DNA from 2 places in the Pantoea sp. LMR881 genome. Region 2 is predicted to be linked to the other one. Evidence: predicted binding sites of a transcription regulator. Region 2 holds the regulator's gene; the other holds the start of a gene.

Region 1 (12,529 bases), 1.1 Mb from region 2:
TAACGCTTCATCCGCACGATCAATGGCCCAAATGTGGAAACGGCCTTGCTCAACCGCAGTGACAACGTCCTGATTCAGACAAAGATGGCGCACGTTACAGGCAGGAATAATCACGCCCTGTTGGCCCGTAAGTTCACGCTGGTGGCAGATATCGAAGAAGCCTTCGATTTTTTCATTCAGGCCCCCGACGGGCTGAACATTGCCGAACTGATCTACCGATCCTGTTACTGCAATCTGCTGATTAACCGGTTGATTAGCCAGCGCACTGATCAGGGCGCACAATTCAGCCAGCGAGGCGCTATCGCCATCAACTTCTGAATAAGATTGCTCGAATACCAGCGACGCAGAAAAAGGCAGTTGCTGTTCAAGTTCAAGTTCAGCGATCAGATAAGCCTGCATAATCATCATGCCCTTGGCATGAATATTACCGCCCAGTTCTGCTTTACGCTCGACGTCCATAAACTCGCCGTCACCCGGATGCACGACGCAGGTGATGCGAGAAGGATCACCCCAGGCACGCGGATGGCCAGGATATTCAATGACCGACAGACCGTTGATCTGTCCGACAACTTCGCCTTCTGTCTCGATTAAAATCTGCTTAAGCAAGATTTCATCGCGCATCCGCTCATTGAGGTAATTTTCACGCCACAAGCGAGCATCGAGCGCATCACGTAACGCTTCGGCATTAAGGTTTTCGCCCATCAGTGCCGATTCGCGCATCTGGCGCAGCAACCAACGCGGACAGAGTGGCAGTGTTTCTTGATCGCCGCTATACCGCACGCCTTCTTTGATTAACTCAGGCCAGAAGTCCGCCTCAGGCAAAGGCAGACCTGCTTGCTGCGCCAAATCAGCACTCCAGCGACACCACGCCAGCATATCGTCTTCATCCAGCACCTGAATATTTTCCTCAAATTCAGTGTAGATGGCCATTTCATGCGTTTCGGGATCTAACGCCTGAAATTCAGCTAATGCTTCACGATCACCGCAAAGTACCAGCTGCAGCTTGAGCGGAAGAGGGGGAACAGACACCGGCAGCGGACGACGTTCATCAGGTGAAATCCAGTCAACGTAACCTTGTTCGACGCATTTTTTTAGCCGCAACCACAAAAGCGGCTGCGCCAAAAAGAACGCAGCGCCAGCACCAGCGTGCCACCGTTAGCACGGTGAATCAGGCCGGGTTCAAGCTGAATGCGATCTTTATGCAAGCGGACAGAGCCAAAGAGCTGTTCCATTTCAAACCACTCAGCAAAATGAATTTCGCCTTGTCGGGTGAAAGGACGCTGCGGATCGGTCGGCGGTTGCAGTGTCACGTTATCGGCAATGATATGATAATCACCGCCAAACAAGGTGGTTGAAGAACCTGCAAAGCGTTGTGCTGCCTGCGCGATAAGCGATAAATAGTCACTATTTTCCTGGCTACGTACCAGTAGCAGAGGAAACCCTTGCGATTGATGATATAAATGCGCCAGGGCATTGAGCAGCCGGGGCTGAACCGATGCCAGTGAATCGGTCTCTTCGTCAGCAATTCGGGAAAAAACGGACAGGTATTGCGAGCTATCCGGTTGTAGGTTTTGCCACGTAAGTTGGGAGCTGGTCAAAATAATCGCATTTGTCTGATTTAAGAAAAGCGAGATTATACAGTAATCACCCCTGTTAAGCACTGTGGAGTTCCAACAGAAGATGTGACGCTGGCGACATGCTTTTCGTTGCTGCATCCAGGAAAAAAGCTGTTATTCTTAGTTTGTTACGTGATCACGATGAGATTCCGATGAAATACCAGCAACTCGAAAATCTTGAATGTGGATGGAAGTGGAAATACCTGGTGAAAAAGCATCGGGAAGGTGAACTGATCACGCGTCACCTTGAATTAAGTGCTGCACGGGCTGCGGTTGATGTGCTGTTGGCGATGGAAAACCATCCCGTTGAGGTAGGTAACTGGATTGCAGAGCATATCCATCCCGATCTTGAAAACCGGCTTAAGCAAACGATACGTGCACGACGCAAACGTCATTTTAATGCTGAGCATCAGCATACCCGTAAGAAATCGATCGATTTAGAATATCTGGTTTGGCAAAGACTGGCGGGATTAGCACAACGTCGAAATAACACCTTGTCTGAGACAATAGTCCAGTTGATTGAAGATGCCGAGCGTAAGGAAAAATATGCGACGCAGATGACAAGCCTGAAACAGGATCTGCAAGCCATTTTAGGTAAATCAGGTTCAGAAAACGAATAGCCACTCTGTTCGCTGTTAGACCGATTCAGTCAGCGAAAGGCATAAAAAAACCCCGCCTGAGCGGGGTTTTTATTACGTGTAAACTTAAGCCTGTGGCTGAGTTACAACGTCTTTGATACCTTTAACGTCGATTTCTACGCGACGATCAGGTGCCAGGCAGTCGATCAGGGCATTACGGCCTTTCACGCTGTCACAAGTGTTGCCAGTAACTGGGTTAGATTCGCCCATGCCACGTGCAGAGATCTTGTTAGACGGGATACCTTTAGACACCAGGTAATCTACAACAGACTGAGCACGCTTCTCAGACAGAGCCTGGTTGTACTGGTCTGAACCGATGCGATCGGTGAAGCCCAGAACAACAACGGAACCGTCTTTCGGATCCATTGAGCTCAGCTGGCTGTACAGCTGATCCAGAGCCTGCTGGCCTTCTGGCTTCAGGGTAGATTTGTTGAAGGTGAACAGTACGTCAGACTTCAGGGTGAAACGCTTGGTTTCAACCACTGGAGCTGGCGCTGGCGCTGGGGCTGGAGCCGGAGCAGCTTCATCCTGGCCAAAGCGGTAAGAAACACCTACGCTCAGCATGGCGTTGTCAGGACGTGCACCAACGGTACCTGCGTCACCGATGTTGTTAACCCACTGGTAGTCCAGACGGGTTGCCCAGTTCTGGGTCAGAGCGTATTCAACACCAACGGCTGCCAGTGGCGAAACGCCAGTGTCGTGGTCGCTGATACGGTTGCCAGTAGCAACGTTTTGCTGCGTAGAGTCAGCGCGCCATACCATACCGCCCAGACGGGTGTACACGTCCAGATCGTCAGCGATTGGGTAGCTCAGTTTAGCAGCCAGCTGAATGCCTTGTGCTTTGAATGCGCCGTTGGTTACGTTGCCTTTGTTAGGCATGCGACCAAGCCAGTCATAGCCCAGCTCGAAGCCCAGGTATGGGTTTGCCTGGTAACCCAGGAATGCACCCGCACCCAATTGGCTTTCGTGAGTTGGACCGTCATTGTTCACGTAGTTGTTACCGTAGTAACCAGTATCGTGATACTGAGACCAGCCCAGTTTGGCACCGGTGTACCAGGTGTCATCTTTCGGTGCGGCCTGCGCTACGGTAGCGAAGCCAGCCAGTGCCACTGCAATTGCGATAGCTGTCTTTTTCATTTTTGCGCCTCGTTATCATCCAAATAGGCAATGAGCAAAAAAGTTGCTCTTGGTTTAATCCTTCGCCGGGTAAAACGCTCGCTTATGACTCTACCGAAAAAAACGGAGGTTATTGAGCACCCTGGCGAGATAAAGTCTACAACGAGATTGGAAACTTACAAGTATGATGTGAGGCGCCACTGTAAATAAACAGCGTTTTATACATAAATTCTAACGATTAACATGGCATTCTTGCCAGGGAGGAAAAGGGCAAAAAGCGGCTAAGCCATTGTCAATACTGGACGGAGCAGAATCAGTGGCTTAGCGATATCCGGTAAGATATTTAACCTGAGAAAATTCCCATTTTTACTTAATGAAACAAATCAGACTGAATTTTTCTCGAATTTCGTGGTCGAAGTGGCGATTCTGAGGGCGTGCCTGAACGTAAAATCAGCCCCAGGGCTTCACCTTCAGTGGCTGCTCGTTCTAATTCGCGTCGCTCTTCTTCTCCCAGTTCATACGGAATCCATGCGACAACCACGCTGTAATTACCGCTGCGCAATGCTTTAATCATCTTTTCAACCGCAGTAAAGCGATCAGAATCAGCAATATGCATACTCTTCTCAAGCGGCAGCCCTGACTGTTGCAGCCAGGCTCGGTTGAGCTTATGTGCAGGGGTTAACCATAACTGCCAGCGCGACTGTTGGCTCAATTGCTGCAGCAATGGCAACAACAACATCTGCATCATACCCGGCTGCTCGCTATAGCGTAATTCAGTTATCCAGCCGCTATTTTGCGCTGGCCTGGACGCAGACGCATAATGATGAGCATAGCGTGTATTGTTGGTATGTTGTGTTCGCATAAGTGACTTACTCAGCAGTGACTGTATGAATATACAGTAATGTCATCGTGGATAAAGATCAACCCAAATTTCTGAAAACATCCCGCAAAACAGAGACAAACTCAGCCCTTCCTGCATTTATTAATTGAACCTGTTACGGCTTTTTCTTATCTTTTAACTGGCTGAATATGTTAGCTTTTAAGAAATTTCTCGTACAAGGAGGTGGTCCAGTGAAGAAACATCATCAGGTTGTTGAACGGTCCCGAGTACAACTGGCACCGTTAGGGAAAATTGAGTCTCGTACCCAGTTTGGCGGATATGCCTTAGCGGTTGAACAGGTCGTTTTTGCTTTAGTTAATGAAGAGGGACTCTACCTGCGAGCCTGCGAAGCTCTGCGTGAATATGTTGCTGAACGACCGTTAGAAACATTGGTTTTTCGCAAGCGCGGCATCCCCGTCAGCCTTAATTATTTCAAAGTGGACGAGGCGCTGTGGCGTAACCCCGAACATCTCCTTACGCTGTCGGCGGCCTCGCTGCAGGCGGCGCAGGTTGAATTAAAAGCCAGACATAACGCACTGCGATTAAAGGATCTTCCTAATCTCAGCCTGCGTATTGAGATGATGCTGCGCGAAGCAGGAATTTGTACGGTTAAACATCTCTGTGAGATAGGAGCCAAGAAGAGCTGGCTTAAACTTAAAGCGATAAACCAGCATGTCGGTTTTAAAACCTTGCTGGCGCTGCAGGGTGCGATATCAGGCCATCATCAGGCCGCCTTACCGCATGCGGTAAAGGCGGAGTTGAGTGACTGGTATAACGCAACCGTTAAGCAGGCCTTTCAGCGGGAAGGTTCGGGTCGTTAACTTTTTCCAGCGTGCGGCACAGGCGCGCAATATCGGGTAACAGCGCAACCAGCAACCCCAGTTGTTGCAACACCAGCGGCGCGCGCGTATCAGCATCTGCAGCCAGTTCACTGATACGTTGCGCGAGCGAAGCACGCATCGCTTCGGCTTGAGATTCACTCACGGTCTCTGTCTGCAAAATATCTTCAACAAAGCAAACGGTGTCATCCAGTAACGTCAGAAGGTCTGATTCGATAATCTTGTCACGATGTGCGCCGAGCGCCGAGATATAACTCAGAAATGAGTGATTCAGGCAGAGCAACTGAAAAGCCGAATCCCGCAGCCCCTGACGCGTTCGCGTCTCGCTGCTCATATTCGATACCACGGAAGCCAGTTCCGCATCAGCATTATGGGCATCGCGCCGGGCAATACGGTAAGCCAGCCGGTTATCTTTACCCTGATGATATTGTTCCAGAATGGCGTCAAGATAGCGGCAATTGGCGTTCAGAGTTCGTTTAGCGACCGCAGGCAGCTGACGGAAGCGCCAGTCTGGCCAGATAAAAGCCACAGCAAACCATGCCAGTGCGCAGCCTAAAAGCGTATCCACAACGCGCGGTAACGCTACCTCAAATCCTTCGCCCAGCAGGTTGAAACACAGCAACACCAGCAAGGTAATGAAAAGCGTCGCCTGAGCGTATTGCACCTGGCGGAATGCGAAAAACAGGACACCGCTCAATACAATCAGTATCAACTGGCCTTCAACGGACGGCACCAGCCACAAAACAGGTAAACCAATCGCAACACCCGCCAGCGTCCCGGCAATACGCAATGCCAGACGCCGCTGTGTGGCATTGTAGTTTGGCTGGCAAACAAACAGACTGGTAAGCAGGATCCAGTAACCGCGCTCAACGCCGGTAATTTGTATAAATCCATAGCCGATACAGAGCACGACGGATACACGCACGGCGTGGCGAAACAGAGCAGAAGCAGGGGATAAATGACGGCTAAAGCGTAGCCGGATATCGCTCCAGCCACTCAATCCCTCACGAGAAAGCAAATTATCGCTGTGCTGGGGATCGTCGCCCGATAACGCCTGTTCAGATTCAATCGACGCGAGCTGCGCATCAATAGCGCGTAAATTGCGCAACAGCCAGTGCAAGGCCCGAATGTGCGCCGCTTCCGGTTCGCGCTGTTCCAGCCTTTCAATCGCTTTTTGCAGGCGCTCAAAAGCACCTTCGAAGCGACTGTCATGCTCCCACCGCTCACGTAATAAAATGCATTGAGCTAACTGGCGACACGCCTGGGCCTGCATATTAAGCAAGCGTTGGAAGCGAAATAAAATCTCATTGTAACGCCAGTCATCACGCAGTAAATGATATTGCAGATGCGAAGAGCTGGCGCGTTCATGAATATCCTGCGCCACGAAATAGTAATGCAGGCTTCGTCGTGTGCCGCGCGAACCGCGATCGCCGCGCAAACGACTTTGTAAGGTGGTTTTGGTCAGATTAAGCTGGGCGACCAACTGGCTGTTCACCATGGCGGTATTAATCAACGTGGCATCATTTTGCTCACTGACGTCAGGATCAAACAGGTTAGCTTTCGCCTCCAGATAACGGGCAAGCTGGGAAAAGCTGCCAGCAAGCTGTTCCTGCACCGGGCGCACCGGAAAAATCAAATGGCCCAGTAGCGTCAGCAGGTTATACCAGAGCGCACCGGTCAATAGCAGCATCGGCTGTAGATACCACTGGAGGAAAAGCTCAATGCCCAGCATGGTATAGACAGCAATTAACAGGGCACCAAAGGCGATGGTAGCGTAACGCTGTCCCAGCGCGCCCAGCAGGATGAACCCCCAACTGGAGAGCGCCAGGCCAACAATAAACGCGGCGGGATGGGGAAACAGTAATTCGACGGAAACCGATGCGATACAGAAACAGAGCAGGGTAATCAGGAGGTTTCTCAGGCGACCCGTAAGGCGATCGTCTAAGTCAGCCAGCGCGGCGGCTACCACGCCCAGCGTAAGCGGTATTGTCCACTCAATTTGATGCAGCCACCACGGCACCGCAGCGCACCCGGCCAACGCAAAGAAAATACGAAGCAGATAGCGCCAGCTGCTGTTAAACAAATATTGCCGCCAACCGGGCAGCGTTTTCGACATCATATTAATAGCGCCGACGGGCATTGGCTTCGCGTGCTGCACGCGCCTCTTCAACCGAAACAACACGACGACCGACAGGCCATAGCGCGATCGCGGCTATTTTAAAATTAGCGATGCCAACAGGAATGCCAATAATCGTCAGGCACTGAACGATGCCGGCTGAAATATGCGCCACGCACAACCACCAGCCAAAGAAAACCAGCCAGAAAATGTTTAAAAAAGTGCCCCCGGCATTCAGGATGTGGCTTTTGCTGTCCGGACGCAGCACATCAACATGCACCGCTTCATTACCGAATGGCACCAGCGAAAGTTTAGTGATCTCCCAACAGGAGCGGGTCAGAGGAAGAGTAAAAATCAGGACGATGGTCACCAGCGTAGCAAAAAGCCAGCTCAGCGTGGTGATAAAACCCCCGAGGACAAAGTTAAGAATATTTAAAACGGTGCGCATACTCAGCTTTTCCTTTTGCATTCTGCTAGATGTGTCGCCAAGTTTAGCCTGTTTTAGGGCTGGAGCGTTAAGAGTCTGACAGGTAGACTTCGCTTAATCTTTTATTTAGTCGTTGGTGTGGACGTGGAACTGAAAGCAACCTCCATGGGCAAGCGGCTTGCTCAACATCCTTATAATCGGGTTCGCCTGTTACCCGCTGGCGTTGACGTTAGCGGTGATAAGCATGAATATCTGATCCCCTTCAATCAATTGCTAAATATCACCTGTAAACGAGGCCTGGTTTGGGGCGAACTGGAATTCCTGCTGGCAGACGATAAAGTGGTGCGCCTGCACGGCACTGAATGGCAGGAAACGCAACGTTTTCATCACTATCTTATGCAGTCGTGGCAACGCTGGAGCCTCGAAATGAGCGACGTGTGCCATGAAGTACTTCATGCGCTGCGTCTGGATATTGAGGGTTTCAGCGAGCAAGATCGCTGGCTGAAACGCAGTGAATCAGGTGACTTAAAAGAGAAAATCCTCAAGCAGTTTGATGCGTTGCCGCTGCCACTGTCACGCCTGAATGAATTTGAAAATCTGCGTGAAGATGCCGCGTTCTGTCAGCATTGGCTGGAACAGGGTGAGGCGGCCCTGGCACAGCGCAATCGCGACTGGACCGCGAAGATACGCGATCGTTACCACGATTTCTTTTCCACTGTTGAAACTTCGCCACTCAATCCTGCGCAGTGCGAAGCCGTGGTCAATGGTGAAGATGCATTGCTGGTGCTGGCAGGGGCAGGAAGCGGTAAAACGTCAGTGCTGGTGGCGCGGACAGGATGGTTGTTACAGCGTAAACTCGCGACGCCCGATCAAATTTTATTGCTAGCGTTTGGTCGCCAGGCGGCAGAAGAGATGAATGAGCGCATTCAGTCTCGCCTTGACGTCAGCGACATTCAGTCACGCACATTCCACGCTTTAGCCCTGCATATTATTCGTGAAGGCAGTAATAAACAGCCGATCGTCAGTAAATTAGAAAGTGATGTTGATGCGCGACAGAAACTATTGCTAACGCACTGGCGGCAACAGTGCGATGAGAAAAAAGCGCACGCTAATGGCTGGCGGCAATGGCTGCGCGATGAACTGGAATGGGAGGTGCCAGAAGGGGCATTCTGGCAAGATGACCGGCTGGCAAAACGGCTGGCTTCACGACTGGATCGCTGGCTCGGACTGATGAGAATGCACGGTGGCGCGCAGGCTGCGATGATTGCTGACGTGCCTGAAGCCGCACGCGATCTGTTTAGTAAACGTGTGAAATTAATGGCTCCGCTACTTAAAGCCTGGAAAAGCGCGTTGAAAGAAGAGGGCGCGGTAGATTTCTCTGGTCTGATTCACCAGGCTATCGCTATTCTGGAAAAAGGCCGCTTCATTAGCCCGTGGAAACATATTCTGGTGGACGAGTTTCAGGATATTTCTCCACAGCGTGCCGCCTTGCTGACCGCGCTGCGGCAACAGAATAAACGCACTACGCTGTTTGCTGTGGGAGATGACTGGCAGGCCATTTACCGTTTTAGCGGTGCTGAAATGAGTCTGACCACCGCATTTCATCACTATTTTGGCGAGGGCGATCGCTGTTTTCTGGATACCACCTATCGCTTTAACGAACGCATTGGCGATATTGCTAACCGCTTCGTTCAGCAAAATCCGCATCAGTTGCGTAAACCTCTCAACAGCCTGAGCAAAGGCAATAAAAAATCGATTGCATTACTACCTGAAGATCAACTTGAGCCGCTGCTGAATAAATTAAGCGGCTATGCCAAACCAGACGAGCGTGTGCTGCTACTGGCGCGTTATCACCATCTGCGCCCCGATATCACTGAAAAGGCTAAAACTAAATGGCCGAAGCTCAAACTCGACTTTATGACGATTCACGCCAGCAAAGGACAGCAGGCAGATTACGTTATTTTGTTAGGCCTGCAGCAAGGCAAAGAGGGGTTTCCGGCTGAAGCGCGCGAGTCGATTATGGAACAGGGCCTGCTGCCGCAACCGGAAGCGTTTCCCGATGCAGAAGAGCGTCGGCTGGCTTACGTGGCGCTGACGCGGGCGCGTCAGCAGGTGTTTTTGATATATGACAAAATGCAGCCTTCTGTGTTTGTTGATCACTTTCGTGAACTCGGCGTGCCGGTTTTACGTAAAGCCTGAGTTACTTCAGGCGATCCGCTAAGTAACGCTGATAATCAGGGATTTGAATATCCATTGCCTGAGCAAAGAGCGGTGACTGAATAATAAAGTCAGCTGTTGACCGATTCGTCGCCACAGGAATATTCCACACGGTTGCGAGACGTAGCAGGGCCTTAACGTCCGGGTCATGCGGCACAGCATTTAGCGGATCCCAAAAGAATATCAACGCATCGATTTTTCCTTCAGCAATCATCGCACCGACTTGCTGATCGCCGCCCATTGGGCCGCTGAGCATGGCATTCACATTAAGCCCGGTATGACGGTTAATAAGATTGCCCGTGGTGCCTGTCGCGTAAAGCTCATGGGGCTCCAGGGCTGGCTGATTTTGCTTAACCCATTCAAGAAGCGTGATTTTACAGTGGTCATGGGCAACCAGTGCGATATGTTTTTTTACGCCAAGAGTACGAACAGTTTGTTCCATAGGGCTTCCAGATGATGTCACACGCGCAGTAATCGGTTGCACGAGTTTACCTCTTGCCTTTCCTGTCTATCAACTTGTACGTAACATTTTGACCAGATTGAGAAATTGCTGGCGTGTGGCTTCATCGAAACGCTGAAACCAGCGTTTGATAGTAGGCATTTCAGGCTGATCGGCCCAGGCGAGATCGGCCGTGAGTTGTGCTGCTGGGGCAGTCGCGGTTGTTTGTGCGAACTGCGGTACTGAGGCAATTTTATCGTCACGGTTATAAATCAGCATCGCATTTTCCACATCGCTGTCTGAATTCGCGGGCAGGCGATCGCGAATACTGGAAATTTCTTTGCCGTGCTCATCCACCAACTGAAAATTCAGGGTACGATCAAAACGGTGACGATCGTGTTTGTTAACCAGCGCAGGCAGGCGAATAGCGATAGTTTTGGCTTCAGCATGAAACGTGACAATCATCGGCACCGACTGATAGCGCAACGATGTGTCTTTACGGTCATCGCGTAACTGCTCAACACGAAACAGGAATTGATGCTGGCCACGGTCAAGTTCTAAGCTATCGGCGCCTTTGAGCAAAGAACCGGAAATTTTCCGGCCATCCAACACCAAAAGATCGATTTGTGGATCGAGCTTTAAAGTAATGGCAGAACACGACGCCGTGACGAGGAGAGTAATTAACCCCGTGACAGCCAGCAACAGCTTCATTTCAACTCCGGAAGGGCGCAAGGGATGGATGTAGCAAATTCTTACATTATGGCAGTAAATTTACATTTGAACATATTTATTCGTGCAGCGAGCCAATAAATTCTGCCTCAATTGATCCGGGTCAGAAATGCACACACTACAATCAACCTGTTGCCAAAGGAGATAAAAATGAATGATCAAACGATCCGTGACGTGCTGGCTCGTACCCAACGTATTGCGCTGGTAGGTGCCAGTGATCGCCCTGAGCGTCCAAGCTATGGCGTAATGCAGTATCTGCTCAATCAAGGCTACGACGTTATTCCGGTCAGTCCAAAACTGGCGGGGAAAACATTGTTAGGTCAAACCGCTTACGGCAGCCTGGCGGAGATTCCGGGTAAAGTCGATATGGTCGATGTATTTCGCCATTCTGAAGCAGCATGGGGTGTTGCGCAGGAAGCCATAGCGATTGGTGCGGATACGCTGTGGCTACAATTAGGCGTGATTAACGAACAGGCTGCGGTACTGGCACAGGATGCGGGGATGACGGTGATTATGGATCGCTGTCCAAAAATAGAAATTCCGCGTCTGGGCATTGCCGCTAAAAACAGATAAGCAAGGCGGCATCGTCTGCTGCCGCCCTGAATTAATGACGTAAATGCGGTGATTGCAACTGCTTACGCACCGAAGCAGCGAGTTCATCCAGGGAAGGATGTTCCGGATGCTCATGCGTGGTTTCACCGGAAAGCTGAATTTCAGCGACATAGGTATGTACCTGAGCGCCATGTTCATCTTCCATGACTACGTGATACCACGGTGCGCTGCGCAATGTCTCTGTCGCACCGACTTCTTCCAGCTTTGGCTCATCTAACGAGTATTCGGGATCGACATCAACGACAACCCCTAATACGCCAGAAAGGCGATGACGAACCTGCTGTCCAATTCCAAATTTACTGGCAATCATTGTGACCTCCCAAAAAACTTGCCCTGTGATCAATATGGCGTCACGGACACGTTTTTCAAGTCACATTACGCGACAAGCAAAACCTTTTAAGTAAAGACCTTCTGGATAGCTGGCAATAACGGGATGATCGGCGGCCTGACGGAACTGCTCAATGAACTGCACTTCGCGCCCGGCGTCGACCGACGCGTCAGCAATGATTTTCTGAAACAGGTCAGTTGCCATCAAACCGGAGCAGGAGAAAGTCATTAAAATGCCTCCCGGATTCAGTAACTGCATCGCCAGCATATTAATATCTTTATATCCGCGACAGGCACCCATCAACTGGCTCTTGTTTTCAACGAACTTAGGCGGGTCCATAACGATGAGATCGAATTTTTCACCGTTGTCGCGATAGCGACGCAGCAGTTTAAACACATCATCGCGCTGAAATTGCGCGCGGGAAACGTCCAGACCGTTCAGCTCAACGTTTTGACGGGCAACATCAAGCGCATCTTGCGAAGTATCCACACTGATCACTTCACGGCATCCCCCCATTAAGGCTGAAACAGCGAAGCCACCGGTGTAGGAGAAGCAGTTCAGTACGCGCGCAT
Region 2 (12,529 bases):
GGTAAGTATTGACCTCAAACCCTGCACCACTAAAGATAGCGACGTGGTTTTCCCAGGTTGGATCGCTCACCCATACATTCGACTGTGGGAAATAACGCTTCAGGAAGTCAGCACCCACTTTCAGCGCACCTGAACCGCCTAACGTCTGAATCGACGCAACGCGGCCCGCTTTTAACACCGGATGTTCAGCGCCAAACAGCAAGGGTGCAATGACGTTACGGTAAGCGTTCAGCCCTTCCATTGGCAGATAAAGCGAAACCTGCTGTGGCTCAGCATTCAGCTGTTCTTCTGCCGCAGCTACTGCCTGCAACTGAGGAATGATACCTTGCTCATTGTAGTAAAGCCCGATGCTGAGATTAACTTTATGCTCGCGTGGGTCCTGTTTGAAGGCTTCCATCAGCGACAGAATCGGATCGCCGGCATAGGCATCAACGTTTTGAAACACGGTGCAGATCTCCATGATTGGTCTTAGTAAGCGGGTCAGGTTGTGTCATTAAACTGTGTATCGTCCGGGACGATGGTTCATGGCGATAATCAAATTAAGGATCACCGCGCCTGCAACTGACGCGAGCAATACCGGCAGGCTTACAACAAACAGCGACGCCAGCACCACACAGGTGTCGACTGCCATTTGCAATTTTCCGGCGCGGATGCCAAAGCGATCCTGCAACCAGAGCGCCAAAATATTGATGCCGCCAAGGCTGGCTTTATGACGAAACAACACTATAAACCCAATCCCCATAATGACGTTACCGAACAATGTCGCATAAAAAGGATTGAGACTGGAAAAGTGAACAAAAAGCGGATGAAGCTGGGTAAACAGTGAAACCAGGCCCACAGCGCAGAAGGTTTTCAGCGTAAATTCCCACCCCATTCGGCGTACAGCCAGCCAGTAAAACGGCAGATTAATCAGAAAGAAAGCACTACCAAATGAGAGCGGCGACAGGTAGCTCAGCAAAAAAGCGATGCCAGCAGTGCTGCCGGTTAATGCCCCCGCCTGCTTAAGCATAATCACACCGAACGACACCATTAAGGTGCCCATCACGATGGCCAGTGCGTCTTCAAGGCGGGAATGGGGAATACGAGAAGGCTGAACGACGTTATCCATGGAGTTATCTCATTGCAAATGATGCGGTTCAAATGCAAAAAACGCACCATACCAGCAGCTTTTTCAGGCTGCTGGCTGGTGCCAGCGATTATCCCATTGATAATTAAGGCGCTTTATTGCAGGTTTTGATGCATAAATTTGATGTCATGCCGTCAAATCATGCACAAATTCTTTTCTGGTGCGCGTTTTTTGCATTACTTGCGCTCAGTGTGCACCAAAAACGCACATCACGCACGCTTTTGGCGCGCACTCTGTTCAGGAAGCATCATTAAGCCATTTTCTTTCAAACGCCCTAACACGACCGAGGTTTTGACGTGCGATACACTTTGATGGCCCGCCACCAGTTGGCTGATCAATGCACTGAGCGACGCCAGGTCAGCAACGGCAACCTTTAACAGGTAATCGGCATCGCCCGTGGTTTTGTAAGCATCCACAATGGCCTCTTCCTGTTCAACCATACGGTGAAAGCTCTCAACGTACTCCGCGGTGTGGTTAATCAAGCGCACTTCAATTAATCCCACCATGCCTAATCCTACGGCGTCAGGAGAGAGGCGCGCATGATAGCCAAGGATGAGGTTGGCCTGTTCAAGATTAATGCGGCGGCGTGAGCACTGTGAGGCTGACAATCCCACTAAATCACTTAACTCCTGATTCGTGAGGCGGCCGTTTGATTGTAATAAAGTCAGGATCTTAAGATCGTAATCGTCTACGTGAGTCATTCTGCTTCCATAGCGTGTTAAGCGGCGCTTTGCTACAGATAACCTGATGATCAGCGGGGTTGTCCAACACTATTTTCTGATGACAGGCGTGACATGCACAGATTGTGCATGTCAGCACAAAGGAAAGGTTATTCGTCGTCGTATTGCGGGCCAGCGTAATTGTCAAAACGTGACCACTGGCCGTTAAAGGTTAAGCGCACCGTACCAATTGGCCCGTTACGCTGTTTACCTAAAATGATTTCTGCAATGCCTTTGAGATCGCTGTTTTCGTGATAAACCTCATCGCGATAGATAAACATGATCAGGTCAGCATCCTGCTCAATTGAGCCAGATTCACGCAAATCAGAGTTTACCGGACGTTTATCAGCACGCTGTTCGAGCGAGCGGTTTAGCTGCGAAAGTGCGACGACCGGCACATTCAGCTCTTTTGCTAACGCCTTGAGTGAACGTGAAATCTCCGCAATTTCCAGCGTGCGGTTATCTGAAAGTGACGGTACTCGCATCAGTTGCAGGTAATCGATCATGATCATGCTCAGGCCATCATTTTCACGATAGATACGACGAGCACGAGAACGGACCTCTGTTGGCGTCAGGCCAGAAGAGTCATCGATATAGATGTTCTTTTTTTCCAGTAAAATGCCCATGGTGCCAGAAATACGCGCCCAGTCTTCATCGTCAAGCTGCCCGGTACGGATGCGCGTCTGATCAACACGCGACAGCGAAGCCAGCATACGCATCATGATCTGCTCGCTGGGCATCTCCAGACTAAAAATTAATACGGGTTTGTCATGCAGCATCGCCGCGTTTTCGCACAGGTTCATGGCGAAAGTGGTTTTACCCATCGACGGACGCGCTGCCACAATGATCAGGTCAGATCGCTGTAAGCCTGCGGTTTTCTTATTAAGATCCTGATAACCCGTATCGACACCCGTTACGCCATCATGTGGCGTTTGGTATAGCGACTCAATGCGCGATACCGTTGCTTCAAGGATTTGCTCAATATTTTGCGGGCCATCATCTTTATTCGCGCGCGCTTCGGCGATTTTAAAGACGTTTGACTCGGCAAAATCTAACAGCTCTTCGCTGCTACGGCCCTGCGGATCGTAACCCGCATCGGCGATTTGGTTAGCGACTGAAATCATTTCGCGAACGACTGCGCGTTCACGCACGATGTCAGCATAAGCACCGATGTTGGCTGCACTTGGCGTGTTTTTCGCTAACTCTGCCAGATAAGCAAAGCCGCCCGCCATTTCCAGCTCGCCTCGCGTTTCGAGAGATTCGGACAGGGTGATAAGGTCAATGGGCTGGCTGTCTTCAAGTAAACGCTGCATTTCTGAAAAAAATCAGACGGTGCGAACGGTTGAAGAAATCATTGGCGACAACGCGCTCGGAAACGTTATCCCAACGCTCATTATCCAGCATTAACCCACCGAGCACCGACTGCTCCGCTTCCAGCGAATGCGGGGGCATTTTCACGCCTTCCAGCTGGCGATCCTGCGTTTCGTTCGATTTGTTGGTGGGTTTATTTCCTGCCATAGTGAATGCAATACCGATCTTTTGTGGGGACGCGCCAGTATACCTTGTTGTGAGGCGCGCCTCACCCTCATGATTCAACAATCACAGGAGTAAGAATGGCAAAGCGTATTCAGTTCAACGCGCACGGTGGCCCCGAGGTTTTACAGTGGGTTGATTTTGAACTTACCGATCCTGCTGAGCTTGAAGTACAAATAGAAAATAAAGCCATCGGCATCAATTACATCGACACCTATGTGCGAAGTGGACTTTATCCGGTAAGTGACTTTCCTTCGGGCCTGGGCACCGAAGCCGCAGGCGTAGTGAAAAGTGTCGGGAGCCGGGTTACGCGCTTCAAACCCGGCGACCGCGTGGTTTACTGCATGGCAACGCAGGGCGCCTACAGTGAATTTCACAATGTGGCAGAAGATCGATTGATGCTGCTGCCTAATCAAATCAGTTTTGAGCAAGCGGCTGCCAGCTTTTTGAAAGGGCTCACCGTGCAGTATCTGCTGCGTCAAACTTATCAGGTCAAACCTGACGAAATTTTCCTGTTTCATGCCGCAGCGGGCGGCGTCGGCCTGATTGCCTGCCAGTGGGCGAAAGCGTTGGGCGCGCATTTAATTGGCACCGTAGGATCAGCAGAAAAGGCGCAACTGGCTAAAAAAGCGGGTGCCTGGGCCACGATCAACTATCGCGAAGAGAACACTGCGCAGCGCGTCAGTGATTTAACTAACGGTAAAAAAGTGGCCGTGGTGTATGACTCAGTAGGGAAAGATACGTGGGATGTATCGCTCGATTCGTTACGCCGCCATGGCTTGCTGGTGAGCTTTGGTAACGCGTCGGGGCCGGTAACCGGCATCGATTTAGGTATTCTGAATAAGAAAGGCTCTCTTTTCGTGACTCGCCCTTCGCTTTTCGGTTACATCACTAACCGTGAAGAGCTGGAAACAGCCAGTGCGGAGTTGTTCTCACTGATAGCCAGTGGCGCGATCAAAATTAACGTGCCGGATCAACAGAAGTTTGCACTTAACGAGGCCAGTAAAGCGCATCAAACGCTGGAAAGCCGTGTGACGCAAGGCTCAAGTTTACTGATCCCCTGATCCCCAGATGCAAACAGGGCTTCCCGCAGGAAGCCCATTTTTCTTTTTTATCGTTCGCGCTGGTTGTAGGGACAGCGGCGATGGATACTGTTTCGACTCAACGAAAACATCCTGACAGAAAACATAAGTAAAAAGTATGTTTAATTGCAGAATTGTTATGAATAATATCTGACTCTGTGATCGTCACCGCATTTAGCGCCAGTCATTACGGCTTAAACGGTTGATTTTACGCCTGAGTTTATTGCGCGTTCGCGCTTCACTGTCAGAGAAAAAGGCGCGATAAAGCCAGACTGCGACTACCGCCAGTACCAGCCATGGCAACAATTTGATAACCATTGCCAGAAATCCGCCAATAAACATCAATAGCGTTGCAACTGCCAATGCTGCAATCACGCCCAGTAACGAAACACCTGTTATCAACAGCATCAGGAAAAAGCCTAATACAAATAAAATTTCCACTTTTGCGCTCCTGTCATTCACGACTGGTTGGTTATTACAAGAAGCGTGCCAGAATTTAAGCTATTGATTTTGCGTCAGACCGGGGAAAAAGCGTGGGCATTAACTAATGAAATTCACCAAATTTTGGCTCAAAAAAACCAGCCCGTTAAGGCTGGCCTCTTTGTTATCAGGCTTCCTGCGGAATTTTATCGGCAACCAGAGCTAACGCGGCCTCAAGTACGCGAACATCTGCGCCCGGCTTGTGTGCATTTTCACTAAGATAGCGACGCCACTGACGCGCCCCGGGGATCCCCTGGAACAGGCCGAGCATATGTCGGGTAACGTGGCCGAGCCAGGTGCCTTTAGCCAGTTCAGCCTCAATATAAGGATACATGGCACGCACTACGGCAACCGGATCGGCAGCAGGCGTGTCACGCCCAAACAGTTCGCCATCAACCCGCGCCAGTATGCCCGGATTTTGATAAGCCTCACGGCCCATCATCACGCCATCCAGGTGCTGTAAATGCTGTTTCGCCTCTTCCAGCGTTTTTACCCCGCCATTGATCGCCAGCGTCAGGTGCGGAAAATCACGTTTCAACTGATAAACCCGTGGATAATCGAGCGGCGGAATTTCACGGTTCTCTTTTGGACTAAGACCAGAAAGCCAGGCTTTACGCGCGTGAATGATAAAGGTGTCACAGCCGCCGCGCTCTGCCACTGTTCCAATAAAGTCAGTCAGAAACGCGTAGCTATCCAGCTCATCAATACCGATACGGGTTTTTACGGTAACGGGAATGTTGACGACATCGCGCATGGCTTTGATAGCATCGGCGACCAGTTCGGCTTCCGCCATCAGGCACGCACCGAAACGTCCGTTTTGTACGCGGTCTGACGGACAGCCTACGTTCAGGTTAATTTCATCATAGCCACGCTGTTCGGCCATTCTGGCACACTGCGCCAGCGCCGCAGGATCGCTTCCCCCCAGCTGCAGCGCAACCGGATGCTCCTCTTCGCTATAAGCCAGATAATCGCCTTTGCCATGAATAATCGCGCCAGTCGTGACCATTTCGGTATAGAGCAGCGTGTCACCCGTGAGCTGGCGGTGAAAATAGCGGCAGTGACGATCGGTCCAGTCAAGCATTGGAGCGATGGAAAAACGTTGCGAAGAAAAGGTATCGGTCATGAAGCGCAGTAAATCCGGTGATTATAAGTGAGGGAATTCTGCGCAATACTACCACAAGGGTGGCCGATATTGCAGTGCCCGCCTGATGATTACACCGTATGGGCCGTTAGGACCAGTGCGGATGGCGTGCCTGAACCGACGTTACTGGCAGAGCGCGGGATAGCGTTAAAACTGGCGGCTGGAACAGCTTAATCTGCTTCAGCTGCGCTGATGGCCATAACGTTTTTTGGCAGAGTAAAAAAGCAAGGCCGCCTGACGCTGCCTTGCTTTTGTGTTGTTTTTGACATCCCGTTTTAAAGCGCCTCTGTCAAAGGTGACGTCGTGGGTTTAGAAGTTAAACCCGAGTTGCATCATGGCACCCCAGGTGTTGTTAGCTCCCACCGATCCGGCCAGATCAACATGCACGGCGTTGTTGAAAGGAGAAAGGCCAAAACCGGCCGTCGCGACATTTTCATCCGTGCCGCGCATATCGGCGCGATAACCGGCACGCAGCTGCAACCAATCCAGAACGCGGTATTCTCCGCCTACGGCGACATACTGACTACTCTCTTCTGATTTAAAGCGTTTCGTCTCGGTTAAATCAATGTCCCCCGTGACGGTGAACGGCCCTTTATCCCAGGAGAGACCTGTCGTAACCAGCGGACGAATTTGATAGGTATCGCGATAGCCATTCACTTCTTTGGTATCAAGATCGCGTGATATCAGGTTTTGTCCGGTCAAACCCAGGGTCCAGTTTTCAGCAAAGGTGGTTGCTAATCCCGCATCAATGTTAAAACCGGTATCGGAACTGCGATAGCGTCCACTGTTGATATCATTTTTGTCGTAGTTGTAGAGCGTGTCGGTATAGTTGTAGAGCCAGGTCTTTTGAAGTTTAGGTGTGACGCCAACTGATACAGGCTGTCCGGCAATGGAAAATTCATGCGCCACTGCAATACCGTAATCGGTGATTAATGCAGCAAGGCCGTTAGCGTTGGATCGCAAATTGTCTTGATCCCCAGGTACCGGAATAACCGTCCCGTTTGCTACGCCCTGTAAGTAATCAATATCACTCTGGGCAACATTCGCCTGCACGTGAACCGTACCGTAAGCTTTGGTCACAAAAGCAAAGGGCAAGTTCTCGTTCGGAATAGTGACGGCTAACGCTACGCCAGCACTGGCGTCCGCCTTATTGCCTTTTAAATCTTGCAGCTGATTTGCCACATCGCCTGAGGCAGCACGTAGCTCAGGATAACCCCGTAAATAATCAGCGAATGTCAGGTTATCAATCACATCCTGATAGCGATCAACGGTATCAGAGATGTCATCCACTTTATCAGCCAGCTTGTCTTTATCGGTGATTTGCACACCTGCGGACGGGAAAATAATGCTGACATTATCCTCTGGTTTGGCTTTTGTCATTAATGCCGGGTTGGCCAGAACAGCAGAACCATAGGTTGAGGAAGCGACGCCGGTGCCACCCATCGCGTCATTACGTGCGTCATACCATGTACCTGCCGCCATGGCAGAAGAAGAAAAAAGGAGCGCATTCAAAACAGCGGGATAAATCAGCGCAGAACGCTGTACGAATTTTTTCACCATTTACCTGCCATTACCTGAGAAAAGTGCCGTTAAAACATTTAACGGCTGAATAGGTTGTTAGCACTATTGTGAACGAGGGCTAACGCGTTATTGCTGCGAATTCAAAGGGAACAGTGTCTTAATTCAACGGATTGGATGTTTTTACAACGCAAAAGCGTTTTTATTGTTCAAAAAAGCGTTAAAAAAGCAAATTACTGCCAAATATTGCTTAAATGCTTTTGAACATTAGTGCTTAACTCAGTGAGTTGCAAAGGGAAAAAATGAAAAAATCTTTATTTATTTTTAAACGCGCTGGATCTGAATCCAGGGTTAATTAGCGTCAGACAGCAGGATCGGGAAGGCAGATCGCAGGGTAAATAGCGTATTGTGCTTGAGCAGCAACCTCTGCGGAGGAAAATTAGCTGTGATAAAATAACATCACTTGTCTAGCGGAGAATTTTCATGTCGACGATGACCTCAGAGCAAATTATGTCCCAGGCTGAAAAACTGTGTCTGCAGCGCGGTGTTCGTCTGACTTCGCAGCGTGCGGAAGTTTTGCGTTTGATGGCAGAACAGCGAGGATCGATAAGCGCATACGATTTACTGGATCAGCTGCGCATTAATGAACCGCAAGCTAAACCGCCGACTGTTTACCGTGCCTTAGACTTTTTGCTTGAACAAGGCTTTATTCACCGCGTTGAGTCGAATAACAGTTACGTGATGTGCCACCACTTTGAAGCACCTGCTCATACTTCCGTTATGCTGGTGTGTGATCGCTGTGCGGCAGTCATTGAAAAACATGCCGAAGGTGTTGAAAACATTATTGGGTTATTAGCGAGTGAGGCGCGTTTTGCGCTACGCCATAGCGTGATTGAAGCACACGGTTTGTGTGAAAACTGCGTTGAAGTTGAGGCCTGTAACCGTCATGGAAGCTGTGAACATGACCATGAGACAGAAACTAAAAAGCGGGGAAAGAGAAGTTAGTCGGCACATCCTTGTGCCAGCCAGCATGAGCGTACCGGCGGGGTAGGAGCATCATCCATAAATTGACTAAATTACCAGCGGTAGTCTTTGTTATGGCCTTCCCAGTCTGTGACTTCTTTTTCCGCCTCATCCTTAGCGTAGCCATAACGTTCCTGAATTTTACCGACAAGCTGATCGCGTTTCCCTTCAATGACCTGCATATCATCGTCAGTCAGCTTGCCCCATTTTTCTTTCATTTTTCCTTTGAACTGCTTCCAGTTACCACTCGCTTCGTCTTGATTCATTGCAGACCTCCACGTCCTTTAGATTTCATCATATATCTTGCCTTGCAAGACAATAACGATATAAAGCGCCTGTCGTTTGCGCCATTCAGAGTTAATTATAGTAGAGGTTTTGGAATTTGCCGGGACAATACAGAATAATCCGTAGCCTCCGGGGATTTTAAGAAAAGATCAGCCCATAAACCAGGTGTTGTTCTGCCAGTGGCGACGCCATAGAAAGCCTAACGACACACCGCGGAGCGCCAGGAAAACCGCTACCGCCAGCCATAAGCCATGATTGCCCAGCCAGGGCACCGTCAATAACGTGAGAAAATATCCCAGCGCCGCTACCGCCATGCTGTTGCGCATCTCGCGACCGCGCGTTGCGCCAATAAACATGCCATCCAGCAGATAACACCCTACACCGACTATCGGAATAACGATTTGCCAGAACAGATAACGATCCGCCATCTGCTGTAACGCGCCAATGGACGTTAGCAGTGACACGATTTGCGTACCGAAAATGGCATATATCAGCGAAAAGATAATTGCGACCAGCAATGCCTGTCGACAGGCTGCTCGCCAGACACGTAATAATTTGCTGCTATCTTTCGCACCGTGCGCTTCACCCGCAAATGCCTCAACAGCATAAGCGAAACCATCAAGCGCATAGGCAGTGAAGGTAATAAACATCAGCAACACGGCGTTGACTGCTACCACTTCCGGCCCGATCCGTGCCCCAAGCAGAGTCAGGGAAGCAAAGCATGATTGCAGCATGAGCGAACGCAACATAATGTCGCGATTAAGCCGCAGCAGGCGGCCCATATCCCCACGCCAGCTCTGTCTGATGACATTCATATCAATACCGCGAAGCTTCAAAACGCGCCAGACCATCGCTAAACCGACTGCCAGCGTGACATATTCTGCCAGCGCCGTGGCTGTTGCAGCCCCCGCTACGCCCCAGTGCAACCCAGGCACCAGCCAGAGATCGAGTAAAATATTCACTGTATTACCGACCACCAGCAAAATCACCGGTGCGCGTGCATACTGCACACCAAGCAACCAGCCTAAAATCACCAGGTTTGCCAGGGTTGCGGGGGCACTGAGCCAGCGAATATGAATAAAGAGCGCGGCCTGCTCCAGCACGTCTGGATCACCGCCCATCAGATGAGTCGCGAGCAGAGAGATCGGATCGCGCAGGAAGATAAAGATTATGCCGGCCAACAGCGCCATGATTAATGGCTGGGTCAGCGCACGTGCCAGGGCTGCTTTGTCATTTGCGCCGAATGCCTGTGCTGTTAACCCCGTGGTGCTCATCCGAAGGAAAAGCAACAGCATAAAAAGGAAGCTGGTGATAGTGGTGCCAATAGCTACGCCGCCGAGATAGACCGGGCTATTAAGATGACCAATGACGGCTGTATCAACCAGGCCCAGTAACGGGACAGTAATATTAGAAAGGATCATTGGCAGAGCTAGCCGCCAAAGATTTTTGTCGGCTGTAGTCAAAAATGGCATTCGCAGATCCGTGCTCAACGCCGCTGCGTCAACAGGCGAGACAGCAGCGGCTAAATTCGGGCAGACAGAATAGCATCAGGACCAGCGAACAAAAGCAGCTATAGCAGGATTACAGCCACTCACCGTTACGAACCACGCCAACCGCTAAACCTTCGATGGTCAAAGACTGAGCGCGTGTATCAACCACGATGGGTTCAAATTCGTTATTTTCTGGCAACAGATGCACAATGGCACCCTGTTTTTTCCAGCGTTTCACCGTAACTTCATCGTCAATACGCGCCACAACCACTTGTCCGTTGCGCACATCCTGCGTTTTGTGTACCGCTAACAAATCGCCATCCATGATGCCGATATCCTTCATCGACATACCGTTAACGCGCAGCAGGAAATCCGCTGAAGGCTTAAACAGGCCGGGATCGACTTTGTAATGAGTTTCGATATGTTCTTGCGCCAGCATCGGCTCACCGGCGGCCACGCGACCAATCAGTGGAATGCCTTCTGACGTCTCTTCTTCCATTAACAGACGGATGCCACGTGATGCGCCAGAAACAATTTCAATGACGCCTTTACGCGCTAAGGCTTTTAAGTGCTCTTCAGCAGCGTTGGGTGAACGAAAACCCAGTTGCGCAGCGATTTCTGCACGTGTAGGCGGCATGCCCGTTTGATTAATGTGGTCGCGAATCAGATCATAGACCTGCTGCTGCCTGCTGGTTAACGCTTTCATCCCGCCCCTGGTTGTTTATACAGTCGCTGTGAGTATATACAGGTATTGGCGAAATGGAAACCAAAAGTCAGGTATTAATCAGCCGGTTGGCACTTTCTGGAAAGCTTATCGCAAATGTGTCCAAAGCAGCGCGATCCAGACGAAAACCGCCAGTAAGATACTTAGCAATACCGCCGCTGAGCCCATATCTTTTGCCCGGCCAGCAAGCGGGTGACGTTCCTGGCCAATACGGTCAACAACCGATTCAATAGCACTGTTTAGGATCTCAACGATGACGACTAACATCACCGTTCCAATCATTAAAATGCGCGAAATAATATCGATATCCAGCCAGCAAGCCACGCCGATAGCAACAAGCGCAACGATAGCTTCCTGGCGAAATGCAGCCTCATGTTGCCAGGCGGCGCGCAGGCCTTGCCAGGAATAACCGGCTGCTTTCACAATTCTGATAAGACCGGTGGCGTTATTTGCCATGTTGAGGGAACCCTTTTAACGGAATGACGTCAATGTCTGGGCTGCGTGCATTTGGCACCACCACAGATCTTCGCTGCACTTTCTGGTATGCTTGCGGCGCTTTGCTAACAAGAGGCTTCATGTTGTCTATGTCAGGTTGGCGTAAACTTTATTACAAATTACTCAATTTACCACTCTCGTTTTTGGTAAAAAGTAAGGCCATTCCGGCCGATCCTGTTTCTGAACATGGTCTGGATCCTACCCGGCCCATTATGTATGTTCTGCCTTACGATTCGAAGGCCGACTTACTGACTTTACGTGCGCAGTGTATCAAACACGATCTTCCCGACCCACTTTCTCCCTGGAGATTGACGGGGTACTGCTGCCACGCCACGTTTTTATTCACGATGGCCCGCGCGTGTTTCCCTATTTTGTGCCCAGCGTCGAGTCAGTGAAAATCTTTCACGATTATCTTGATCTGCATCGCAACAATCCCGACCTCGACATTCAAATGTTGCCGGTAACGGTGATGTTTGGTCGCGCGCCGGGGCGTGAGGTTCAGGGAGAAGCCACGCCGCATTTGCGTGTGCTGAATGGCGTGCAAAGTTTTTCGCCGTGCTCTGGCACGGACGTGACAGCTTTGTGCGTTTTTCGCCCACGGTTTCGCTACGCCGAATGGCGACCGAGCACGGAACAGATCAATCCATTGCGCAAAAACTGGCGCGCGTGGCGCGTATTCACTTTGCCCGGCAGCGTCTCGCGGCGGTTGGTCCACGCTTACCCGCTCGTCAGGATCTGTTTAACAAGCTATTGCAATCAAAAGCCATTGAAAAAGCAGTAGAAGATGAGGCGCGCAGCAAAAAAATCTCTCATGAAAAAGCGCAGCAGAATGCGGTTGAGATGATGGAAGAAATCGCCGCTAACTTCTCTTACGAAGCGATTCGGGTGACAGATCGCGTCATGGGTTGGCTGT

Evidence for each region. The regulator LexA, encoded in region 2, represses DNA repair genes until DNA is damaged. The targets are predictions, from matches to a motif close to TNCTGTATGTACATACAGNA.
Region 1: the regulator LexA is predicted to act here: its motif matches at 4,252-4,271, upstream of sulA (SOS-induced cell division inhibitor SulA).

Annotation. Positions count from the first base shown of each region.
Region 1 covers NZ_JAPVOK010000002.1:943,419-955,947, reverse strand. Annotated here, with positions in the region: partial or broken gene O3W44_RS06395 (AAA family ATPase) at 1-1,715, opposite strand, end outside; gene matP (macrodomain Ter protein MatP) at 1,769-2,236, shown strand; gene ompA (porin OmpA) at 2,321-3,391, opposite strand; gene sulA (SOS-induced cell division inhibitor SulA) at 3,741-4,232, opposite strand; gene O3W44_RS06375 (TfoX/Sxy family DNA transformation protein) at 4,442-5,071, shown strand; gene yccS (YccS family putative transporter) at 5,034-7,208, opposite strand; gene O3W44_RS06365 (YccF domain-containing protein) at 7,210-7,653, opposite strand; gene helD (DNA helicase IV) at 7,777-9,831, shown strand; gene mgsA (methylglyoxal synthase) at 9,833-10,291, opposite strand; gene O3W44_RS06350 (YccT family protein) at 10,361-10,999, opposite strand; gene O3W44_RS06345 (CoA-binding protein) at 11,168-11,590, shown strand; gene hspQ (heat shock protein HspQ) at 11,622-11,939, opposite strand; gene rlmI (23S rRNA (cytosine(1962)-C(5))-methyltransferase RlmI) at 12,000-12,529, opposite strand, start outside.
Region 2 covers NZ_JAPVOK010000002.1:1,996,959-2,009,487, forward strand. Annotated here, with positions in the region: gene O3W44_RS11200 (amino acid aminotransferase) at 1-445, opposite strand, end outside; gene O3W44_RS11205 (YitT family protein) at 494-1,108, opposite strand; gene O3W44_RS11210 (Lrp/AsnC family transcriptional regulator) at 1,336-1,827, opposite strand; partial or broken gene dnaB (replicative DNA helicase) at 1,956-3,363, opposite strand; gene O3W44_RS11220 (quinone oxidoreductase) at 3,459-4,442, shown strand; gene pspG (envelope stress response protein PspG) at 4,635-4,901, opposite strand; gene dusA (tRNA dihydrouridine(20/20a) synthase DusA) at 5,068-6,063, opposite strand; gene O3W44_RS11235 (conjugal transfer protein TraF) at 6,391-7,641, opposite strand; gene zur (zinc uptake transcriptional repressor Zur) at 8,083-8,604, shown strand; gene O3W44_RS11245 (CsbD family protein) at 8,676-8,888, opposite strand; gene dinF (MATE family efflux transporter DinF) at 9,057-10,379, opposite strand; gene lexA (transcriptional repressor LexA) at 10,489-11,103, opposite strand; gene O3W44_RS11260 (diacylglycerol kinase) at 11,209-11,577, opposite strand; partial or broken gene plsB (glycerol-3-phosphate 1-O-acyltransferase PlsB) at 11,706-12,529, shown strand, end outside.